2 regions of the Actinacidiphila sp. ITFR-21 genome follow, and region 2 is predicted to be linked to the other one. Evidence: riboswitches for the same ligand, from Rfam matches in the RefSeq annotation. Region 2 holds a riboswitch; the other holds the start of a gene.

Region 1 (10,239 bases), 4.0 Mb from region 2:
GGGCCGGCGAGATCCTCGCGGTGGCCGGGGCCCGCGGCGCCGGGAAGTCCACGCTGCTGCACTGCCTGTCCGGGCAGCTGGTGCCGGAGGAGGGCGAGGTCTGGTTCAACAGCGCGCCCGTGCACACGCTGCCGGAGGCGGCCCGGGAGGCGCTGCGCCGGAACCGCTTCGGCTGGGTCGGCGCGGGCGCGCAACTGGTGCCCGAGCTGACCGGGTGGGAGAACGCGGCGCTGCCGCTGCTGATGCGCGGTGACGGCCACCGGACGGCGAAGGCGGCGGCGCTGGAATGGCTGGAACGGCTGGACATCGGCGATGTCGCACGCCGCCGGCCCGCCGAACTCGTCCCGTCCCAGCAGCAGCGGATCGCGGTCGCCAGGGCCCTGGTCACCGGGCCCGACGTGGTCTTCGCCGACGAGCCCACCGCGCTGCTGCACCGCGCCGACCGCGCGCACCTGCTGCGCACGCTGACCAGTGCGGCCCGCTCGCACGGCATCACGGTGGTGCTGGGCACCGCCGACCCGGAGACCGGCCGGCACGCGGACCGCACCGTCACCCTCGTCGACGGCCGCCCCGACACGGCGGCGTCCGCCCGGGACCGCGACCTCGCCGCACCGGCCTCGGTGTGAGCGGCGCTGCGGCGGCCCCACGGGGCGCCTTCCCGACGGCGGTGGCGGGGTGCTGAGCCTGCGGGTGCTGCGCGGGAGCCGGCCGGCGGCGCTGGGCCGCTGGGCGCTGGTCGCCGCCGCCGCGGCGGGCACCGGCCTGCTGCTGCTGTCCGCGCTCGGCTGGGCGCTGGCCCACCCCGGGCACGGCACGGCCGACGCGCTGGTACGGCTGGGGTGGTGCGTGGTCCCGGTAGTGGTGACGGTGCAGCTCGCCGTCGCGGTCGGCCGGACGCAGCCGGCCGGGTGGCCCGGGGCCGGGCTGGCCGGAGCCGGGCTCGGGCGGACCGGACTCGTCCTGCTGACCGCCGCGACCACGGCGGTGGTCTGCGCGGCCGGCAGCGCGCTCGCGCTGCCGGCCTTCCTCCAACTGCGCGGGGATGTCACCGGGGTGCCCTTCGACGGTGTCGGGCCCGGTCTGCTCGCCGCGGGCAGGCCGCTGCCGCTGGCCGGGGCGGTCACCCTGCTCGCCCTGGTGCCGGCCGCGGCGGCGGCCACCGTCGCGGCCGGTCTGCGGGCGCGGCCCGCCGCCGCGATCGAGGCGCCCCGCGGCCTGCCCTGGGGGATCGCCCTCGTCGCGATCGGGCTGGCCACCGAGGTGACCGCCACCGAGGGCGGCGCCCTCCCGCTGCCCAGCGGCCTCGGTTCAATCCCGCCCGGCGCGGTCGGCGGCTGGATCGTCGCCACCGCGGGCCTGATGACGGCCGGGCCGGGTCTGATCCACGCCTGCGGGCGGGTGCTGGCCTGCTACCGCCCCGGCGCCCTCCGTCTGCTGGCCGGCCGCGCCCTGCAGCGCGAGTCCCACGCGCTCGGCCGCCCGCTCGGCCTGCTCTGCGCCACCGCCGCGGCGGCCGTGGCCGCTTACGGCTTCCAGCGCGGCGGCGACCACCCGCTCGGGCCGGTCACCGTCTTCGCCGCCGCCCTCATCGCCGTGTGCGTGCTGGCCACCGCCGCCCTCGCCTTCCGCGAGACCCGGCACACCCGTACCGAGGCCACCGCCGCCCTGCGCGCCGTCGCCGCCTCCCCCGCCCTGCTGCGCGCCGCGTCGGCCCTGCGCACCACCGCCCTGGTGGCCGCACTGCTGCCCGCCACCGTCCTGGTGGCCGCCCTCTCCTCCATCCCGGCCGCCTGAGCCCGCTGCGGCCTCTTTCCGCCGTGCGGCGGCCGGCGGCGGCCGGCGGGTCCGGCGCGCGGTGCGGCGGTCCCACGGCGGGCGCCACGGGCACGCCGGGGCGCCGCGGACCACGGCCGGCGTCCGGCGGGCTAAGGTGCTGGACGTGCCAGCCGAGACGCCTTCCGCCGACGTACCGCCGATGCCCGCCGAAGAAGAGCCGGCGCAGCCCGCCCCGAAGGAGATCCAGACCCTGGAGGAGTTCGACCGCGTCGCCGTCACGGGGTCGTTCGCCGGATACCGCGTGCAGGCGGTGGACCTGCGGGACCGCACCTTCGCGCTGCTGGTCGCGCAGACCTCGCAGGCGGTGTTCCTGGGCTGCCCGATGGAGCCGCAGGCGCTCGCCCATGTGCGGGCGGGCGGCGCCCTGGTGTTCCCGCCGGTGCCCGAGCTGCCCTTCGACCCGTACCGGGCGGCGCTCTACGCGCCGGGGGAGCTGTACGAGGGCCTGGAGGAGGCCGGCTACCCGGGCACCCCGGACGCGCGGACGTACGCCTGGTACCTGCGGACCGCCGCCGACGGCGACATACTCGCCTCGATGCTGCGCTCGATCCACGACGACGCCGTCTCCGACGCGCTGGACGAGCGGCTGCTCGGCCGGCGCGTGGTGGGCGTGATGGGCGGGCACGCGATGGAGCGCGGCGGCGCCGCCTACGCGGGGGCCGCCCGGCTGGGCCGGGAGCTGGCCCGGCGCGGGCTGACCGTGGCGACCGGCGGCGGTCCGGGCGCGATGGAGGCCGCCAACTTCGGCGCGTACGCGGCCCCGTACGACGACGTGATGCTCGGCAAGGCGCTGACCGTGCTGGCCGGCGTCCCCGACTTCCGCCCGTCGGTTGCGGGCTGGGCGGCGGCCGCCCTGGCGGTACGCGACCGGTGGCCGGACGGCGGCCCCTCGTACGGGCTGCCGACGTGGTTCTACGGGCACGAGCCGTCGAACGCCTTCGCCGCGCACATCGCGAAGTTCTTCGCGAACGCCACCCGGGAGGACGGCCTGCTGTCCCGCTGCACGGCGGGCGTCGTCTTCCTGCCCGGGGCGGCCGGCACCGTCCAGGAGGTCTTCGACGCGGCGACGCCGAACTACTACGGGTCCCGCGGCGAGCCGGCCCCGATGGTGCTGGTGGACCGCGCGCACTGGACGACCCGGCTGCCGGTGTGGCCGCTGCTGCGGTCACTGGCGGCGGACCGGCCGATGGGCCGCCGTATCGAGCTGGTCGACAGCGTCACCGAGGTGCCGGCCGCGCTCGACCGGCTCGCCGCGGCCTGACCCGGCGGCTGCCGGCAGGGCGGGACCTCAGCGGCCGGCGCCGGACCCGAGGGGCACGATGTCGGCCGCGTCGAAGGCGACGCCGACCCGGGCCCCCTCCCCGGGCGCGTCGCGCAGCCCGCACTCGGCTTCCAGTTCCGGCCCGTGCTCGGGCCGCAGCGTCACCGCGACGTGCCCGCCGCCGCGGAAGGTGCGGGCGACGACCTCGCAGCCGAGTCCGGTGTCCGGCGGCCCGAGCCGTACCCCCGTGGGCCGCACCAGCAGCTGCCCGGGGCCTTCCGGGGTGCCGTCGGGGACGGGCAGCTCGCCCCACGGGGTCACGGCGACGGCGCCCTCGACAGTGGCGTCGGTGATGTTGTCGAAGCCGAGGAAGCGGGCGACGAACTCCGACACGGGGCGCTGCCAGACCTCAAGGGGCGTACCGGACTGGGCGATCCGGCCGTCCCGCATCACCACGACCCGGTCGGCGAGCGCGAACGCCTCACCCTGGTCGTGGGTGACGGCCAGCACCGTGGTGCCCAGCCGGCCGAAGATCCGGCGCAGCTCCACCACCAGGCGTTCACGCAGCGAGCGGTCGAGCTGGCCGAGCGGTTCGTCGAGCATCAGCAGCCGCGGTTCGGGGGCCAGTGCGCGGGCGAGGGCGACGCGCTGCTGCTCGCCGCCGGAGAGGGTGGCGACCGCGCGGCGGGCGGCGCCGGGCAGGCCGACCAGCGCGAGGAGTTCGGCGACCAGCCGGTCGCGCGGCCCGCGCGGCATCCTGTGCACGCGCGGCCCGAAGGAGACGTTGCCGCCGACGTCGCGCTGCGGGAAGAGCTGGTGGTCCTGGAACATCAGGCCGACCCCGCGCCGGTGCGCGGGCACCGCCCGCTGGTCGGCGCCGTCGAGCAGCACCCGGCCACCGTCCAGCGGCTGGAGTCCGGCGACGGTCCGCAGCAGGGTGGACTTGCCGCTGCCGCTGGGCCCGAGCACGCAGACGATCTCGTGGGCTGCGACCTCCAGGTCCACCGTGTCGAGCGCGGCGCGCTCCCCGAACCGTACGGTCGCGGCCTCCAGGCGCAGCAGCGGGCGGGTCATCTAGAACTCCCCGGCGGAGTCGGCGCTGGTCCTGAGGTTCTCCAGGACCAGCAGCGAGGCGGCGCACACCAGCATCAAGACGGTGCTCAGGGCCATCGCCTGGCCGTAGTTGGCGGCGCCGGCCCGGCCGAGCAGGCGGGCGACGGCGACCGGCAGGGTCGGGCTGTCGGGGCGTGCGATGAAGACGGTCGCCCCGAACTCGCCCAGGGACACCGCGAAGGCGAACCCGGCGGCGATACCCAGCGCCCGCCCGACAAAGGGCAGTTCGACCTCCCGCCAGACCCGGGCGGGTGACGCACCGAGCACCGCGGCGGCCTCCCGCAGCCGGTGGTCCACGGCCCGCAGCACCGGCACCATGACCCGGACCACGAACGGCACCCCGACCAGGGCCTGGGCGAACGGCACCAGCAGCCAGGAGTCCCGCAGGTCCAGCGGCGGCTTGTCGAGGGTGATCAGGAAACCGAAGCCGACGGTGACCGCCGAGGTGCCCAGCGGCAGCATCAGCAGCGCGTCGAAGCCGCGTACCAGCCGGCCGGCCCTGCGGACCAGGGCCGCCGCGGCGAGCCCGCCGACCAGCAGCGCGACGACGGTGGCGGCGGCTGCGTAGCGCAGCGAGTTCCAGACCGTCTCCAGCGGGGCGACCAGGAACGTACCGCCGTCGGCGTCGGCGGAGGCGAGACCGCGGTAGTAGGTGAGTCCGTAGCCGCCGGGGCCGTCCAGGGAGCGGGCGACGAGCACACCGAGCGGCAGCAGGATCAGCAGCGCGACGACGGCGAGCACGGCGGCCAGCAGGACCCGTTCGCCGCCGCGCGGCCGGTGCGCGGTGCCGGCGGCGTCGACCAGCCGCAGGGTCGCCTCGCGGCGCCGTACCGTCCAGGCGTGCAGGGCCAGGATCGCGGCCACCGCGGCGAGCTGGAGCAGGGTGAGCACGGCGGCGGCCGGCAGGTCCAGGAGTTCGGCGGTCTGCCGGTAGATCTCCACCTCCAGGGTGGAGTATGTGGGCCCGCCGAGGATCTGGATCACGCCGAAGGAGGTGAAGGTGAACAGGAACACCAGCAGCGCGGCGGCGGCCACCGAGGTCCCGAGCGCGGGCAGCGTCACCCGGCGCCAGGCCGCGAACCGGCCCGCGCCGAGCGTCCGGGCGGCCTCCTCCTGCCGCGGGTCGAGCTGCGCCCACAGGCCGCCGACGGTGCGGACGACCACCGCGTAGTTGAAGAAGACGTGGGCGGTCAGGATCGCCCAGACGCTGGTGTCGAGCCGGAAGCCCAGCAGGTCGTCGCTGAAGCCGCCGCGGCCGAGCAGCGCCAGGAAGGCGGTGCCGGCCACGACCGTCGGCAGCACGAACGGCACGGTCACCACCGCCCGCAGCAGCCGCTTGCCGGGGAAGTCCAGCCGGGCGAAGACGTACGCGCCCGGCAGCGCGAGCGCCAGGGTCAGGCCGGTGGAGGCGGCGGCCTGCCAGCAGGTGAACCACAGCACGTGCCGGATCGAGCCGTCGCCGAGTACGTCGCCGACCGCGCCGAGGTGCCAGCCGCCGTCCCGGCGCAGTCCGCGGCCGACGATGGAGGCGACCGGGTAGGCGAAGAAGACGGCGAAGAAGACGAGCGGCGGCGCCATCAGCGCGAGCCGGACGGTGGTGGCGCGGGTGGGGTGCGGGAGGCGGCGGGGGGCCGGGAGGTGGGGAGCGGCCGCCGTCAGAGGACGATCGAGGTCCATGCCTTCACCCAGTCGTCCCGCTTGTCGGCGATCGTGGCGGGGGGCAGCGTCGTCGGGTGGTCGATCCGCGCGCCGTACCTGACGAACACCTCGGGCTCGACGGCGCCCTTGCGGACCGGGTCGACGTACATCTGGAGGGGCATGTCCTCCTGGAACGCCTTGCCGATCATGTAGTCGATGAGCGCCTTGCCGCCCGCGGGGTTCTTCGCGCCGTGCAGCAGCCCGGCGAACTCGATCTGCCGGAAGCAGGTCCCGGTGGACACGCCGACCGGTGACTGCGCGGGCGCGGGGCTGACCCCGATCACCTCGGCGGGCGGGCTGGAGGCGTAGGAGACCACCAGCGGCCGGTCGCCCTTGGCCTTCTTGCCGGCGCCCGAGCCGGAGAAGCTCTCGTTGTACGCCTGCTCCCAGCTGTCGACGACTTCGACGCCGTTCTTCCGCAGCTGTTTCCAGTACGCCTGCCAGCCGTCGCCGCCGTAGGCGGCGACGCTGCCGAGCAGGAAGGCCAGGCCCGGGGAGGAGGTACTGACGTTCTCGGTGACCAGCAGGTTCTTGTAGGCGGGCTTGGCCAGGTCGGCGAAGGTCTGCGGCGGGGCGAGCCGGTGCGCGGTGAAGTAGGCGCGGTCGTAGTTGACGCAGACGTCGCCGGAGTCGATGGGGGTGACCCGGTGTCCTGCGGCGTCGAGTTGGACGTCGGAGGCGACCTGGTCGAGGTCCCTGGCCGTGTAGGGGTCGAACAGGCCGTTGTCCAGGGCGCGGGAGAGCAGGGTGTTGTCGACCCCGAAGAAGACGTCGCCGCGCGGGTGGTCCTTGGTGAGGATCGCCTGGTTGACGGCCGCGCCCGCGTCGCCGCCGCGCAGCACCTTGACGGTGTAGCCGGTCTTTTCGGTGAACTCCGCGAGCACCTCCTTGGAGGCGGCGAAGGAGTCGTGGCTGACCAGGGTGACGGTCTTGGACTTCGTCCCGCCGCTGGCGGCCGGGGCGCCGGCGCCCGGCCCGGTTCCGGAACCCGATCCGGAGCCGCCGCCGCACGCGGCCAGGACCACGGCTCCCGCGGTGGCGAGGACGAGCGCGCCCATGGCACGCCGACGAACGCTCTTCATCTGCTGACTCCCTACGCCGGTACGACCCGGATCAGGTCCGAGGGTCTGCGGTCTCGGGGGCCGCACTCTCAGCGCCGTCTCAGGCGCTCCCCTGTCGGAGTGTTCACTTGTACGAGTGCACGGTAGCAGCAGGTCAGCGTTCGGCCGCCGCCAGTTGTCCACAGGCGCCGTCGATCTCCTGTCCGCGGGTGTCCCGTACGGTCACGGGCACGCCGTGGGCCTCCAGCGCGGCGACGAACGCGCGCTCGTCCTCGGGCCGCGAGGCCGTCCACCGGGAGCCCGGGGTCGGGTTGAGCGGGATCAGGTTGACGTGCACCCGGTGGTTCTTCAGCAGCCGGCCCAGCCGGTCGGCCCGCCACGCCTGGTCGTTGACGTCGCGGATCAGGGCGTACTCGACGGAGATCCGGCGGCCGGACACCTCCGCGTAGTGCCAGGCGGCGTCCAGCACCTCGCGGACCTTCCAGCGGGTATTGACCGGGACGAGGGTGTCGCGCAGCTCGTCGTCGGGGGCGTGCAGGGACACCGCGAGGCGGCACTTGAAGCCCTCGTCGGCGAACCGGTGCATGGCCGGAACCAGGCCGACCGTGGACACGGTGATGCCGCGCTGCGACAGGCCGAGGCCGTCCGGCTCGGGGTCGGTGAGGCGGCGGATGGCGCCGACCACCCGGTTGTAGTTGGCCAGCGGCTCCCCCATGCCCATGAAGACGATGTTCGACAGCCGCGACGGGCCCGCCCCGGAGCCGTCGGCCGCGCAGGCGCCCCCGGGCAGTTCGCCGTCGCGCAGCGAACGCATTCCGGCGACGATCTGGTGGACGATCTCGGCGGTGGACAGGTTGCGGTCCAGACCGGCCTGACCGGTGGCGCAGAACGGGCAGTTCATCCCGCACCCGGCCTGTGAGGAGACGCACATCGTCACCCGGTCCGGGTACCGCATCAGCACCGACTCGACCAGCGTCCCGTCGAACAGCCGCCACAGCGTCTTGCGGGTGTCGCCGTCGTCGCAGGAAGCGTGCCGCACCACCGTCATCAGCTCCGGCAGCAGGTCCCCCGCGAGCTTCCCGCGGGCCGCGGCCGGTATGTCCGTCCACGCCGCGGGGTCGTCGGCGTACCGGGCGAAGTAGTGCTGGGACAGCTGCTTGGCCCGGAACGGCTTCTCCCCGAGCGCGGCCACCGCCTCCTTCCGCTCCGCGGGCGAGAGGTCGGCAAGGTGCCGCGGCGGCTTCTTGGCTCCGCGCGGCACGGCAAAGGTGAGTTCTCCGGGCACAGGCATGATGCCTTCCAGTGTCGCAGACCCGGGGGTGTGCCGTTTGCCCCTGCGGCCCTCACCGCTGCCTCCCCTGCCGGGCGCCGGGGCCGGGGCCGGCCCCGGCGCCGGGGCCGTGCAGGGATGGTCCGGGCGCGGGCGCCCGGGGAGCGCGGGGCGGGCGGCCCCGGGTCAGCCCTGGCCGACGAAGACCACCATCAGCAGCCACACCACCGGGGCGGTCGGCAGGAGGGAGTCGAGGCGGTCCATGATGCCGCCGTGGCCCGGGAGGAGGGAGCCCATGTCCTTGATGCCGAGGTCGCGTTTGATCATGGACTCGCCGAGGTCGCCCAGGGTCGCGCTGGTGGCCGCGGCGAGCCCGAGGAGGAGGCCCTGCCACCAGCGGCCGTCGTCGATGACGTACTGCATGAGCAGCGCGCCGGCGGCCATCGCGAAGGACATCGCCCCGACCAGGCCCTCGCGGGTCTTGCCGGGGCTGATCCGGGGCGCGAGGCGGTGGCTGCCGAAGCGCCAGCCGACCGCGTAGGCGCCGGTGTCGGAGATCACGGTGAGGATGAGGAAGACCAGCACCCGCCGGGGGCCGTCGTCGGCGGCCAGCATCATCACCACGAAGGTGGCCAGGAAGGGGACGTAGAAGGCGGTGAAGACGCCGGCCGTGACGTCCCGGAGGTAGTCCTCGGGCGGGCGGGCCATCCGCCAGACCAGGACGGCCAGCGCGGTGAGCGCGATCGCCGTCCACGCCCCCTCGGCGCCCCGGACGTAGCCGGCGACCACCGTGGAAGCGCCCCCCACCGCGAGCGGCACCAGCGGCGCGTGGATCCCCTTGCGTTCGGCCAGCCGGGAGGTCAGCTCCCACACACCGCCCACGACCGCGGCGACCACCACCCCGACGAAGACCGCCTTGACGACGAACAGCGCGGCGAGCACCACCACGCCGAGCCCGACGCCCACCCCTATCGCCGACCGCAGATCCCGCCCCGCCGACTTCTTCGCTGGAGCGGGGGCGGGTGCGGGAGGCGGCTGCGGCCGGTCGGAGGAGGGTGGCGGGGGAGACGGCATGGAAGGAGTCTTCCTCCTGGCCCCCGTCCCCGTCGCGGAACCCGCCGCGTGCGGAGCTCCCACCGCATGGCCGGTGCGCGGCGAAGCGCCCCAGGAAGAGTCGTTCACGGAGCTTCGCCTCGCGTCGTCGTTGTCATGGGTGGGTCAGGGGGATGGGTTGCGCGTGCGGGTGCGTACGGGGGGGTACGCGATGACGGGGCCGGCGTGAACGGACGGCCGACTCGGGACGGTGACGGACGGCCGGTCAGACCTCCAGCAGCTCCGCTTCCTTGTGCTTGAGCAGCTCGTCGACCTGCGCCACGTACTTGGCGGTGGTGTCGTCGAGCTCCTTCTCGGCGCGCCGCACCTCGTCCTCGCCGGACTCCCCGTCCTTGACCAGCTTGTCCAGCGTCTCCTTGGCCTTGCGGCGGACACTGCGGATGGAGATCTTCGCGTCCTCGCCCTTGGCCCTGGCGACCTTGATGTACTCCCGGCGGCGCTCCTCGGTGAGCTGCGGGAAGACCACCCGGATGATACGGCCGTCGTTGCCCGGGTTGACGCCGAGGTCGGAGTTGCGGATCGCCTCTTCGATGTTGCGCAGGCTGCTGCTGTCGAAGGGGGTGATCACCGCCATCCGCGGCTCGGGCACCGAGAAGGAGGCGAGCTGGTTGATCGGGGTGACGGTGCCGTAGTACTCGGCCACGATCTTGTTGAACATCGCCGGGTGCGCACGGCCCGTCCGGATCGCCGCCAGATCGTCCTTGGCGACAATGACGGCTTTCTCCATCTTCTCCTCGGCTTCGAGGAGGGTCTCTTCAATCACCATGTGCTCCTGGTATTCAGAAGGCGGAGCCATCGAGTCGGGGCCCCTGCGCGCGTCTTTCCTGCACGGTGTCCGACCGGCAGCGAGTTGTCCATCCCCGTTCCGGGCAAGCCGGGGACAGGTC
Region 2 (10,239 bases):
GGACAAGCTGCCGACGCTGGTGGAGAAGGTCACCGCCTCCGGCGCGGAGGTGGCCTGGGTCTGCGACCCCATGCACGGCAACACCTTCGAGGCGGCCTCCGGCCACAAGACCCGGCGCTTCGACGACGTCCTGGACGAGGTGAAGGGCTTCTTCGAGGTCCACCACGGCCTGGGCACCCACCCCGGCGGCATCCACGTCGAGCTGACCGGCGACGACGTGACCGAGTGCGTGGGCGGCGGCGACGAGATCTTCGTGGACGACCTGCACCAGCGCTACGAGACGGCCTGCGATCCGCGGCTGAACCGCAGCCAGTCGCTGGACCTGGCGTTCCTGGTGGCGGAGATGTACCGGGGGCAGTAGCGGCGGCGCCCGCCCGGCCCGGCGGCGCGGCGAGGGGCGCGGATCACACCGATCCGTGCCCCTCGCCGCTTTTCTCCACCCCGGGTCTTAGGTAAGGTAAGCCTGACCTCAGTTCCTCCGGGTCTGGACGGGCGGTGACCGGCGTGTACATCTGCTCCTGCTTCGGCATCACCGAACAGCAGGTCAGGCAGCACGCCGACGACGGCCGCCGCACCCCGCGGCAGATCGCCTCCGCCTGCAAGGCCGGCACCGACTGCGGCTCCTGCGTCAAGCGCATCCAGGCCGTACTCGGCCGCGGCGCCGGCCGCGCGGCCACCCCGGCCGCCGCGCCCGCCGTGGTGCGGCCCGCCGTCCCCGTCGTCCCCGCCGCCATGGCCGAGGCCGGAGACGTACGGGCGGCCTGAGCCGCCCGCAGACGTCCGACAGGCGACGAGGGGACAGGCCGACGGCCGCGGCCGTCGGCCGGCCGGTCAGTCGACGCTGCTGGGCTGCTCGATCTGCTGGGCGATGTACAGCGGCTCGCCCAGCTTCTCGATCAGGTCCAGCTGTGTGTCCAGGTAGTCGATGTGGTGCTCCTCGTCGGCCAGGATCGACTCGAAGATGTTGGCCGAGGTGATGTCGCTCTTGGCCCGCATCAGCTCGATCCCGCGCCGCAGCCGGTCGATCGCCTCGACCTCCACCTGCTTGTCGGCCTGGAACATCTCGGTGACCGTCTGGCCGACCCGGACATGGAACAGCCGCTGGTAGTTCGGCAGCCCCTCCAGCAGCAGGATCCGGTCGGTGATCAGCTCCGCGTGCCGCATCTCGTCGAACGACTCCGAGCGGGTGTATTTCGCGAGCTTGAGCCAGCCGAAGTTCTCCTGCATCTTCGCGTGCAGGAAGTACTGGTTGATCGCGGTCAGTTCGGCGGTCAGCTGTTCGTTGAGGAACTCGATGACCTCGGGGTCGCCCTGCATGGCAACGCCGTCCTTCCGGTTGGCTCGGCTGTCGCCCGCATCCTTGCACCGCCGCCGGGCGTGATCCAGTAAGCGCGGGCTTACCGCCACCACCCGCCCGGCCCCGGACGGCGCGGGAAAGGACGAGCCGGACCAGGCCGGACCGGCCGGACCAGACCGGACCGGCCGCTCCCGGCCACGGCCGGACCGGGTGGCCGGCCCGGCTCAGCGCACCCACAGCGTGATGGTGGCGCCCTTGGCGGCCCGGCTGCCGCCGCCCGGGGACTGGCTGAAGACGGTGTCGCCGAAGAAGATGGGGATCACCCGGGTGCCGAAGCCCGCCGCCGACAGGATCCGCTTGGCGTCGGTCTCGCTCCTGCCCTTCACGTCGGGCACGTCGAACTCCTGCCGGCCCTTGGAGACGGTGATCGTCACGGTGTCCCCGGTGCCGAGGCCGTCCGACGGGGAGACCCGGGCCACGGTGTCCTTGTCCGCCTCGTCGGAGTAGACCTCGTCCTGGGCGAGCACCACTTTCAGCCCGGCGTCCTCCAACTGCTCCCGGGCGTCGGTCACCGGGTCGCCGACCACGTCCGGCAGGTCCACCGGCGCACCGCGCGAGACCCTGAGGGCCACCGGGGTGCCGGGAGCGAGGTCCCGGCCGCCCGCCGGGTCGGTGGAGATCACCTGGCCGCCGGGCACGTCGTCGCTGAACGCACGGGTGACGGTGCCGGGGGCCAGCCCCGCGGCCTTGAGCTCCTGCCGGGCCGCGGTGAGCGAACGGCCCCGTACGGTGGGCACCCGCACCTGCCCGGGGCCCTTGGAGACGGTCAGGGTCACCGTGCCGTTGCTCCGCACCCGCCGGCCCGGCGCCGGGTCGGTGCCGATCACGCTGCCGCGCGGCACGGTCAGCGAGAAGTCCTGCCGCACGCTGCTGTCCAGGCCGGCCGCCGACAGCTTCTGCCGGGCCGTGGCCTGCGGCAGCCCCAGCACGCCGGGGACCTCGGTGAACCGGCCGTCGCCGACGTACCAGAAGCCCGCGCCGACGCCCAGCAGGGCGAGCAGCACCAGCACCACCGCGAGCGGCCCGCGCCTGCCCGCCCCTCGCCGGCGTGCCCGTCCTGGCCCCGGCTCCTGCGGCAGCGGCATCGCCAGCCGACTCGTCCGGTCGAGCCCGTCGGCGGCGTCCGCGGCGGTGCCGTAGGGCGGGGTGGCGCCGGGGAGGTCGTCCGCGGCGGTGCCGTAGGGCGGGGTCGCGGCGGGGAGCGGTACGACGCCGGTCGGCTCCTCGGAACCGGCCGGGACGCGCGGCAGCGCCGGTACGGTGTCGGCCGCCGGCCCGTCCAGCTGCTCGGCGGTGAGCGCGTCCCGCACCGCCCGCACCTCGGCGAGCAGCTCCACCGCGTCGGCCGGCCGCTCCCGCGGGTCGCGGGCGCAGGCCCTGGCCACCAGCGCGTCCAGCGCGGGCGCCAGGCCCGGGACGGCCGCGGAGGGGGCCGGCATCGGCTCCTTGAGGTGCTGGAAGATCACCTGCACCGGGGTGCCGCCGCCGCGCGGCTTGCGGCCGGCCAGCATCTCGTAGAAAACCACACCGCAGGCGTACACGTCGGTGCGCTGGTCGACGGTGCCGTACTCGATCTGCTCCGGCGCCAGGTACGACACGGTGCCCATCAGGGCGCCCGCGCCGGTCACGTCGGTCTGCGTGTCCACCGACCTGACCAGGCCGAAGTCGGCGACCTTGACCCGGCCGTCGTCCCCTATCAGCACGTTCTCCGGCTTCATGTCCCGGTGCACCAGGTGCGCCCGGTGTGCGGCGCCCAGCGCGGCCAGCACCGGCTCCAGGACGTCCAGCGCCGCGCGCGGTGCGAGCGCGCCGCGCCCGCGCAGCACGTCCCGCAGCGTGCAGCCGGCCACGTACTCCATGGCCAGGTACACATACGTGCCGTCGGTGCCCTGGTCGTAGACCCCCACCACGTTCGGGTGCGCCAGCCGTGCGACCGCCTTCGCCTCCCGGATGAACCGCTCCACGAACTCCGTGTCCGCCGCCAGCCCGGGGTGCATCACCTTCAGCGCGAGCACCCGGTCCAGGCGGGTGTCCACGGCCCGGTAGACCGTGGACATCCCGCCGACCGCGATACGGCCCTCGACCCGGTAACGCCCGTCGAGCAGGTGTCCCACAAGCGGGTCATGCACGGTGGTGTCCACGAAGCCCGATTCTACGAGCCCGCCCCGCCCGCCCCCGGGCCCCGCCCGCCACTGTGTCCGGCCCGTTGCGTACCGCTACCGTTCCGTGACCCCGGCAGGCCGCCGCGCCGCGCTCCCGCGGGCCGGCCGGCGGGAGCGCGGCGCGGACGGCGCCGCCCGGCCGCGGGCACGGCTCAGAAAGCGGGAGCCTCCGGGTCGAAGGACGCCGTGCCCGCGGCCGGGGAGGAGGGGAGGGCGTGGTGACGGCGGGGGATGCGGCCGGCGCGGTGGGCGAGGCGGCCGGCGGTGACCGCGTCGCGCATGGCGGCGGCCATCAGGGCGGGGTGCCGGGCCCGGGTGACGGCGGAGGCCAGCATCACCGCCGCGCAGCCGAGCTCCATCGCCTGAGCCGCGTCGGAGGCCGTGCCCGCGCCCGCGTCCAGGATCACCGGGACGCCGGCCCGCTCGGTGATGAGCTGGAAGTTGTGCGGATTGCGGATGCCGAGGCCGGACCCGATCGGCGACCCGAGCGGCATGACCGCCGCACAGCCGACGTCCTCCAGCTTCCGCGCCAGCACCGGGTCGTCACTGGTGTAGGGCAGCACCGTGAAGCCGTCGTCCACCAACGTCTCCGCCGCCTCCAGGAGTTCCACCGGATCGGGCAGCAACGTGTGCTCGTCCGCGATGACTTCGAGCTTCACCCAGTCCGTGCCGAGCGCCTCCCGCGCCAGCCGCGCGGTCAGTACGGCCTCACCCGCGGTGTAGCAGCCCGCCGTGTTCGGCAGCGCCCGGATGCCGTGCCGGGCCAGTACGGACAGCACGGAGCCCTTCGTCGCCGGGTCGAGCCGCCGCATCGCCACCGTGGTCAGCTCGGTGCCCGACGCCAGCAGCGCCTGCTCCAGCACCTCCAGACTGGGCGCTCCGCCGGTGCCCATGATCAGCCGCGAGGAGAACACCGCGTCGCCGATCCGCAGCGGGTCGACGGGCCGCGCGAGCGTGGTGGACGTGGTCGTGATGGACGCGAGCGTGGCGGATCCCCTTTCCTCCGCCGCTCGCGGGAGTCGCGCCCGTCGCGGGGCGGCGTCCGGAACGCCGTCCGGCCGGGTGTCGGCGGTCATCGCTCAGCCCCCCTGTACCGCGGTCAGGATCTCCACCCGGTCGCCGTCGGACAGCTCCGTGGCCGCCCAGCGGGTGCGCGGCACCACCGTCTCGTTGAGCGCGGCGGCCACCCCCGAGCGCGCGGCGGTGAGGGTGGCCACCAGGGCGTCCAGGCCGCAGGGCGCGGCCAGTCGCCGCTCCTCGCCGTTGAGCAGCACGGTGATCGTCATGCCGGCTGCCCCTCGCGTACGAACCGGGCCGCCGCGAACGGCCGCGCGTAGTCCGGGAGTTCACCGGAGACCAGCACCTCGGCCATGACGTCGCCGGTCACCGGGGTGAGCAGTACCCCGTTGCGGTGGTGCCCGGTGGCCAGCAGCAGGCCCTCCAGGGCGGTGGCGCCGAGCAGCGGCGCGTTGTCCGGGGAGCCCGGACGCAGGCCGGCGAGCGTCTCGGTGAGCGGCAGTTCGGTGATACCCGGCACCAACTCGTGCGCGTCCCGCAAAAGTTCGTAGACGCCGCCGGCGGTGACCGTGGTGTCCCAGCCGAACTCCTCGCTGGTCGCGCCCAGCACCAGCTCGCCGTTCTCGCGCGGCACCAGATAGACATGGCTGCCGCGGACCACCGCCCGTACCGTACGGGACAGGAACGGCGCGTGCGCGGCCGGAATCCGCAGCCGCAGGATCTGGCCCTTGACCGGCCGGACCGGCGGCAGCACGTCCTCCGGGAGCCCGGCGATCCGGCCGCTCTCGCTGCCCGCGGCCAGCACCGTGCGCTCGGCGGCGACCTCGGTGCCGTCCGCCAGCAGGGCGCCGGTGACGCGGTCGCAGGTACGGGTGACGCGGGCCACCGCGGACCGCAGGAACGTCACCCCGGCGAGTTCGGCGGCCCGCAGCAGCGCGGCGGCCAGCCGGCGCGGGTCGACCTGGTGGTCGCCGTCCACCCGCAGCCCGCCGCGTACGCCCGGGGCGAGCAGCGGTTCCAGGCGGCGGCAGTCCCGGCCGCTGAGCCACTGCGACTCCAGGCCCAGCGAGGTCTGGAAGGCGTGCAGGTCGCGCAGGTCGGCCCGGTCGTCGGCGTCCAGCGCGACGGCGAGGGTGCCGCAGGGGCGGTAACCGGTGCCGAGGCCGGTGAGGTCGGTGAGTTCGGCGGCGAAGGCCGGGTAGCGGGCGGCCGAGGCGAGGTTGAGGTCGAGCAGGGTCTGCTCGCCGTACCGCAGCTCGGTCACGGCGGCCAGCATCCCGGCCGCGGCGTGCGCGGCGCCGCCGCCCGGCAGCGGGTCGGCCAGCGCCGTCGCCAGCCCGCGCTGCGCCGCCCGCCACGCGGTGACCAGCCCGATCAGCCCGCCGCCGACCACCAGCACGTCGTGGCCGCGGGCCCCGTTCGGGGATGTGGGCATCATGCGTCTCCCTTCGCCGGCATGACCCGGATCAGGTATTTACGGTCGGCAGCCGCCCAGCCACCCTCTCAGCCCGGTACGTCCGGGCTCCCGCGCTTCTCCCGGCACCCTATCCCTCCGGGGGGTCGGGGGGCTTTCTCGGGCCGTCCACCCGCGCGGGGTTCCCGCTGGGCCGACCGCCATCGCGCGGGGGTGCGCCGCCGCCGGTGCCCACCGGGTCGTGGGTGGGGGTGGGTTCGGCCCTTCGGGCCGGGGGTCGGCGCTGCCGTGCGGGCCTCTGCTCGGGCGCGCCGCCGCCGGCGTGCGCCGGTCCGCGGAGGTCTTCCCGGGCCGGGTTCGCGCTGCCGCGCGGGGTTGCCGGGGTGCCGTCGGGCTCGGTCCTGCGGGTTTGCCGCGAGCGGGCCGTTCCCTTGCGGGTGGCGCCACCGGCGGCGTGTGCCGGTCGGTGAGGGGGACCGCACTGTCGCGCGGGGTTTGGCCCGGCGTTCCGGTGCCCGCCGGGTCGTGGGTGAGGTGGGGCGTCCGATTCCCGGGGGCTCTCGGGGGTGGTGGGGGTGGGTGGGGAATACGGTAGGCGGGTGACTGGGAATGTGGTGATCGTCGGGGCCGGGATGGCCGGGGTGCGGACCGCGGTGGAGTTGCGGGGGCAGGGGTGGCGGGGCGGGGTCACGCTGGTGGGGGACGAGCCGCATCCCCCGTACGACCGGCCGCCGTTGTCGAAAACGGTGCTGTTGGGGGGCCGCGACGGCGACGCCCCCGTGGACGTGCGGTTCGACGTGGACTTCGCCGGGCTCGGGGTGGAGCTGCGGCCGGGCGTGCGGGCGGAGTCGCTGCGGTCCGGGAGCAAGGAGATCGTCACCGGCCAGGGCACCGTGCCGTACGACCGGCTGGTGCTGGCCACCGGCGCGTACCCGGTCCAGCTGCCCGGGACCGCCGGGCTGCCCGGGGTCCACTCGCTGCGGACGCTGGACGACGCCGCCGCGCTGCGCCCCGTGCTGGCCGCCCGGCAGCGGATCGTCGTGGTCGGGGCCGGCTGGATCGGCGCCGAGTTCGCCACCGCGGCGCGCCAGGCCGGCTGCGAGGTCACCGTCGTGGAGGCCGCGGACCGGCCGCTCGCCGCCGTGCTGCCCGCCTCCGTGACCGCCCCCATGCGCGGCTGGTACGAGGAAGCGGGCGTCGAGCTGCGTACCGGCACCCGCGTGGCCGCCGTGGAGCCCGGCGCGGTGGTGCTGGCCGACGGCAGCCGGCTGCCCGCCGCGGCCGTCGTGGTGGGGATCGGCGCCCGGCCCGCCAACGGCTGGCTGGCCGGCTCCGGGGTCGCCGTGGACGCGGACGGCGCGGTGCTGGCCGACGACCGGCTGCGCACCTCCGTCGAGGACGTCTACGCCGTCGGCGACTGCGCATCCTTCCCGTCGGCCCGCTACGGCCGCCGGCTGCTGGTCCACCACTGGGACAACGCCGTACAGGGCCCGCGTACCGCCGCCGCGAACCTGCTCGGCGGGGACCAGCCGTACGATCCGGTGCCGTACTTCTGGTCCGAGCAGTTCGGCCGGTTCGTGCAGTACGCGGGCCACCACACCGACGCCGACACGATGGTGCCGCGCGGCGACCCGGCCGGTCCTGCCTGGTCGGTGCTGTGGCTGCGGGACGGGCTGCTGACGGCGGTGCTCGCGGTCGGCAGGCCGCGGGACATGGCCCAGGCCCGCAAGCTGCTCGGCGGCTCTCCCGCGGTGGACCCCGAACGCGCCGCCGACCCGGCGGTCCCGCTCAGGTCGGCGGTCCGCTGAGGGGGCCGGCGCGCGCCCCCGGAGGGTATATCGGCGGGAGCCCCGGCGCGTGCCCGGGGGGAGCCCGGCGTACGCCCCGGGGGCGGCGCGGGCGGCGCCCCCGGCGACACCCGGCGGGTCCCCCGGTCGGCGTCGTCCCGCAGCGGTTGTCGGCGGCAGGTGGCAGGCTTGTGCCGTGACTGTTTTCTCGTCGGTTGACGCACACATTGACGCTCTCGTTCCCTCCTGGCTCACCCTGCCGGAGGTCGCCGAACGTCTCGGCCTCGAAGTGACCCGGATCCGGCCGCTGATCAAGGAGGGGCAACTCCTCGCGGTCCGCCGTGGTGAGAACAAGGTACTGATGGTGCCCGGCGACTTCCTCGGTGAGGGGAAGATCATCAAGGGCCTGTCCGGCACGCTGACCGTCCTGAAGGACGACGGGTTCTCGGACGAGGAAGCCCTGGAGTGGCTCTTCACCCCGGACCCGACCCTGCCCGGCACGCCCGCGCAGGCGCTGCGGGAGAATCGCGGGACCGAGGTGAAGCGCCGCGCGCAGGCGCTCGCCGTGTAGCCGCGATCCGCGCCCCGGCGGCGGGAAGGCCGCCGGGGCGACCTTTGGGGGAGCAGATGACCACCGCCCGCCGGCAGCTCGCCGACGCCCGGCTGTACCTGTGCACGGACGCCCGCTCCGGGCCCGCCGACCTCGCGGCCTTCGCGGACGCGGCGCTCGGCGGCGGGGTCGACGTCATCCAGCTCCGCGACAAGGGCATCGAGGCGCGTGACGAGCTGGCGGCGCTCGCGGTGCTCGCCGAGGCGTGCCGCAGGCACGGGCGGCTGCTCGCGGTCAACGACCGGGCGGACGTGGCGTACGCGGCCGGGTCGGACGTCCTCCACCTCGGGCAGGGCGACCTGCCGGTGCCGATGGCGCGGGCGCTGCTCGGCGACGAGGTCCTCATCGGGCGGTCCTGCCACACCGAGGCCGAGGTCGCGGCGGCGGCGGCGGAGCTTGGGGCGGACTACTTCTGCACCGGACCGGTCTGGCCCACCCCCACCAAGCCGGGCCGCCCCGCCCCGGGCCTCGGCCTGGTCCGCTATGCCGCCGCGCTCGGCACCGACCGCCCCTGGTTCGCCATCGGCGGCATCGACCTCACCAACCTCCCCGACGTGCTGGCCGCGGGCGCCCGCCGCGTCGTGGTCGTCCGCGCGATCACCCGGTCCCCCGACCCCGCGGCCTCCGCCGCCGCCTTCACCCGCGCCCTGCGGGCCACCTGACCCGGGGACGCCCGCGCCGGCGGCGGCGACCGACCGGGGGCGCCCAACCGGCCGACGGCCGCGGAGTCCGGGCGCGGACCGTCAGTGCCCCATCATCGGGCCGGCGGCCATGTATAACGTCGTCGTGGTCGTCCGCACCGTTCCCCTCGCCTCTGCGTGCGCGCCGTCCGGCGCCGGGGCGCCCGGCCTCCCGGGGCAGTACAGCTAGATGATTGAGTCCAAGGGTTGGGGTCACGGTTAGTGGTCGTAGGCGGTCAGGGATCGCTTGATGGGTTGCCCGGTTTTGTCGTTGAGCCAGATCGCGGCGGTCAGCGCGAGGACGCGGGACAGGACTCGTGCGGTGACGCCCGCCGGGCTCTTGCCGCCGTGCCGTTCCAGGTCGAGCTGGCCTTTGAGGGTCTGGTTGATCGACTCGATGGTCTGTCGCAACGGTTTGAACAGGTGCGCGCCGGGCCGTTCGGGTTCGCCCTTGCGGGCCGGTCGCAGCAGGTGCAGGTGACGTTCGGTGAGGTCGTGCTCGAAGTCGTGTCCGTAGTAGTTCTTGTCGCCGATGATCGTCTGGCCGGGGTGGGAGGCGGCCACGTCGGGTGCGGTGTCGAGCATGTCGCGCAGGGTCTCGCGTTCGTCGGCCTTCGCGCCGGTCAGCGCGAACAGGACCGGCAGGCCGCCCAGCGTGCACACCAGGTGCAGGCGCAGTCCCCAGAAATACCGGGAGTGCGACGCGCAGTAGCCGTACTCCGCCCAGCCGGCCAGGTCCGACCGTTTCGCGGTCTCCCGCGAGCAGCCGCAGCCGACCGGTGTGGAATCGACCACCCACACGTCGTCGGTCCACAGCGAGGTGTCCCGGGCCAGGATCCGGATGGTGCTGGTGAGCAGGGACGATGCGGCACGCAGTCGCTTGCCGTAGCCGGAGGGCTGGGGCACGTAGGGGAACATGCCGCGGAAGTCGCGGTCGACGCGGCGCAGCCACCGCCGCTCGGAGGTGTACCCGAGCAGCGCCGACATCACCGCCAGAGTGACCAGTTCAGCATCGCTGAGCGTAGGCGCGATCCCCACCTTCGGCCGCCACGGGGCCAGCCCCGGCGAAGCCTTCAACTCATCATCGATCCGGGCATAGAGTGCAGTCGCGAGGGTGTCCAGGTTTGTCTTCACACACCGACCATGGGCGCCCTCGCACCATGTCCGCAGGCGAACCCTTGGACTCATTCATCTAGCCGCCGCTCCACTGGG

What was found. Region 2 has a riboswitch for thiamine pyrophosphate ahead of thiO (glycine oxidase ThiO). Riboswitches for the same ligand answer to the same signal wherever they lie in the genome.
Region 1: another riboswitch for thiamine pyrophosphate. It lies ahead of RLT57_RS24090 (thiamine ABC transporter substrate-binding protein); the one in region 2 lies ahead of thiO (glycine oxidase ThiO).

What each region holds. Positions count from the first base shown of each region.
Region 1 covers NZ_CP134605.1:5,355,884-5,366,122, reverse strand. Annotated here, with positions in the region: gene RLT57_RS24115 (ABC transporter ATP-binding protein) at 1-626, shown strand, start outside; gene RLT57_RS24110 (hypothetical protein) at 676-1,794, shown strand; gene RLT57_RS24105 (LOG family protein) at 1,976-3,097, shown strand; gene RLT57_RS24100 (ABC transporter ATP-binding protein) at 3,125-4,159, opposite strand; gene RLT57_RS24095 (ABC transporter permease) at 4,172-5,788, opposite strand; gene RLT57_RS24090 (thiamine ABC transporter substrate-binding protein) at 5,866-6,990, opposite strand; TPP riboswitch at 6,982-7,093, opposite strand; gene rlmN (23S rRNA (adenine(2503)-C(2))-methyltransferase RlmN) at 7,124-8,260, opposite strand; gene RLT57_RS24080 (phosphatidate cytidylyltransferase) at 8,426-9,421, opposite strand; gene frr (ribosome recycling factor) at 9,558-10,115, opposite strand.
Region 2 covers NZ_CP134605.1:1,368,274-1,378,512, reverse strand. Annotated here, with positions in the region: gene RLT57_RS06130 (class II 3-deoxy-7-phosphoheptulonate synthase) at 1-361, shown strand, start outside; gene RLT57_RS06125 ((2Fe-2S)-binding protein) at 505-765, shown strand; gene bfr (bacterioferritin) at 832-1,317, opposite strand; gene pknB (Stk1 family PASTA domain-containing Ser/Thr kinase) at 1,522-3,498, opposite strand; gene RLT57_RS06110 (thiazole synthase) at 3,672-4,595, opposite strand; gene thiS (sulfur carrier protein ThiS) at 4,599-4,805, opposite strand; gene thiO (glycine oxidase ThiO) at 4,802-5,974, opposite strand; TPP riboswitch at 5,963-6,075, opposite strand; gene RLT57_RS06095 (NAD(P)/FAD-dependent oxidoreductase) at 6,550-7,758, shown strand; gene RLT57_RS06090 (Rv2175c family DNA-binding protein) at 7,934-8,308, shown strand; gene thiE (thiamine phosphate synthase) at 8,365-9,009, shown strand; gene RLT57_RS06080 (IS982 family transposase) at 9,247-10,161, opposite strand; gene RLT57_RS06075 (helix-turn-helix domain-containing protein) at 10,220-10,239, opposite strand, start outside.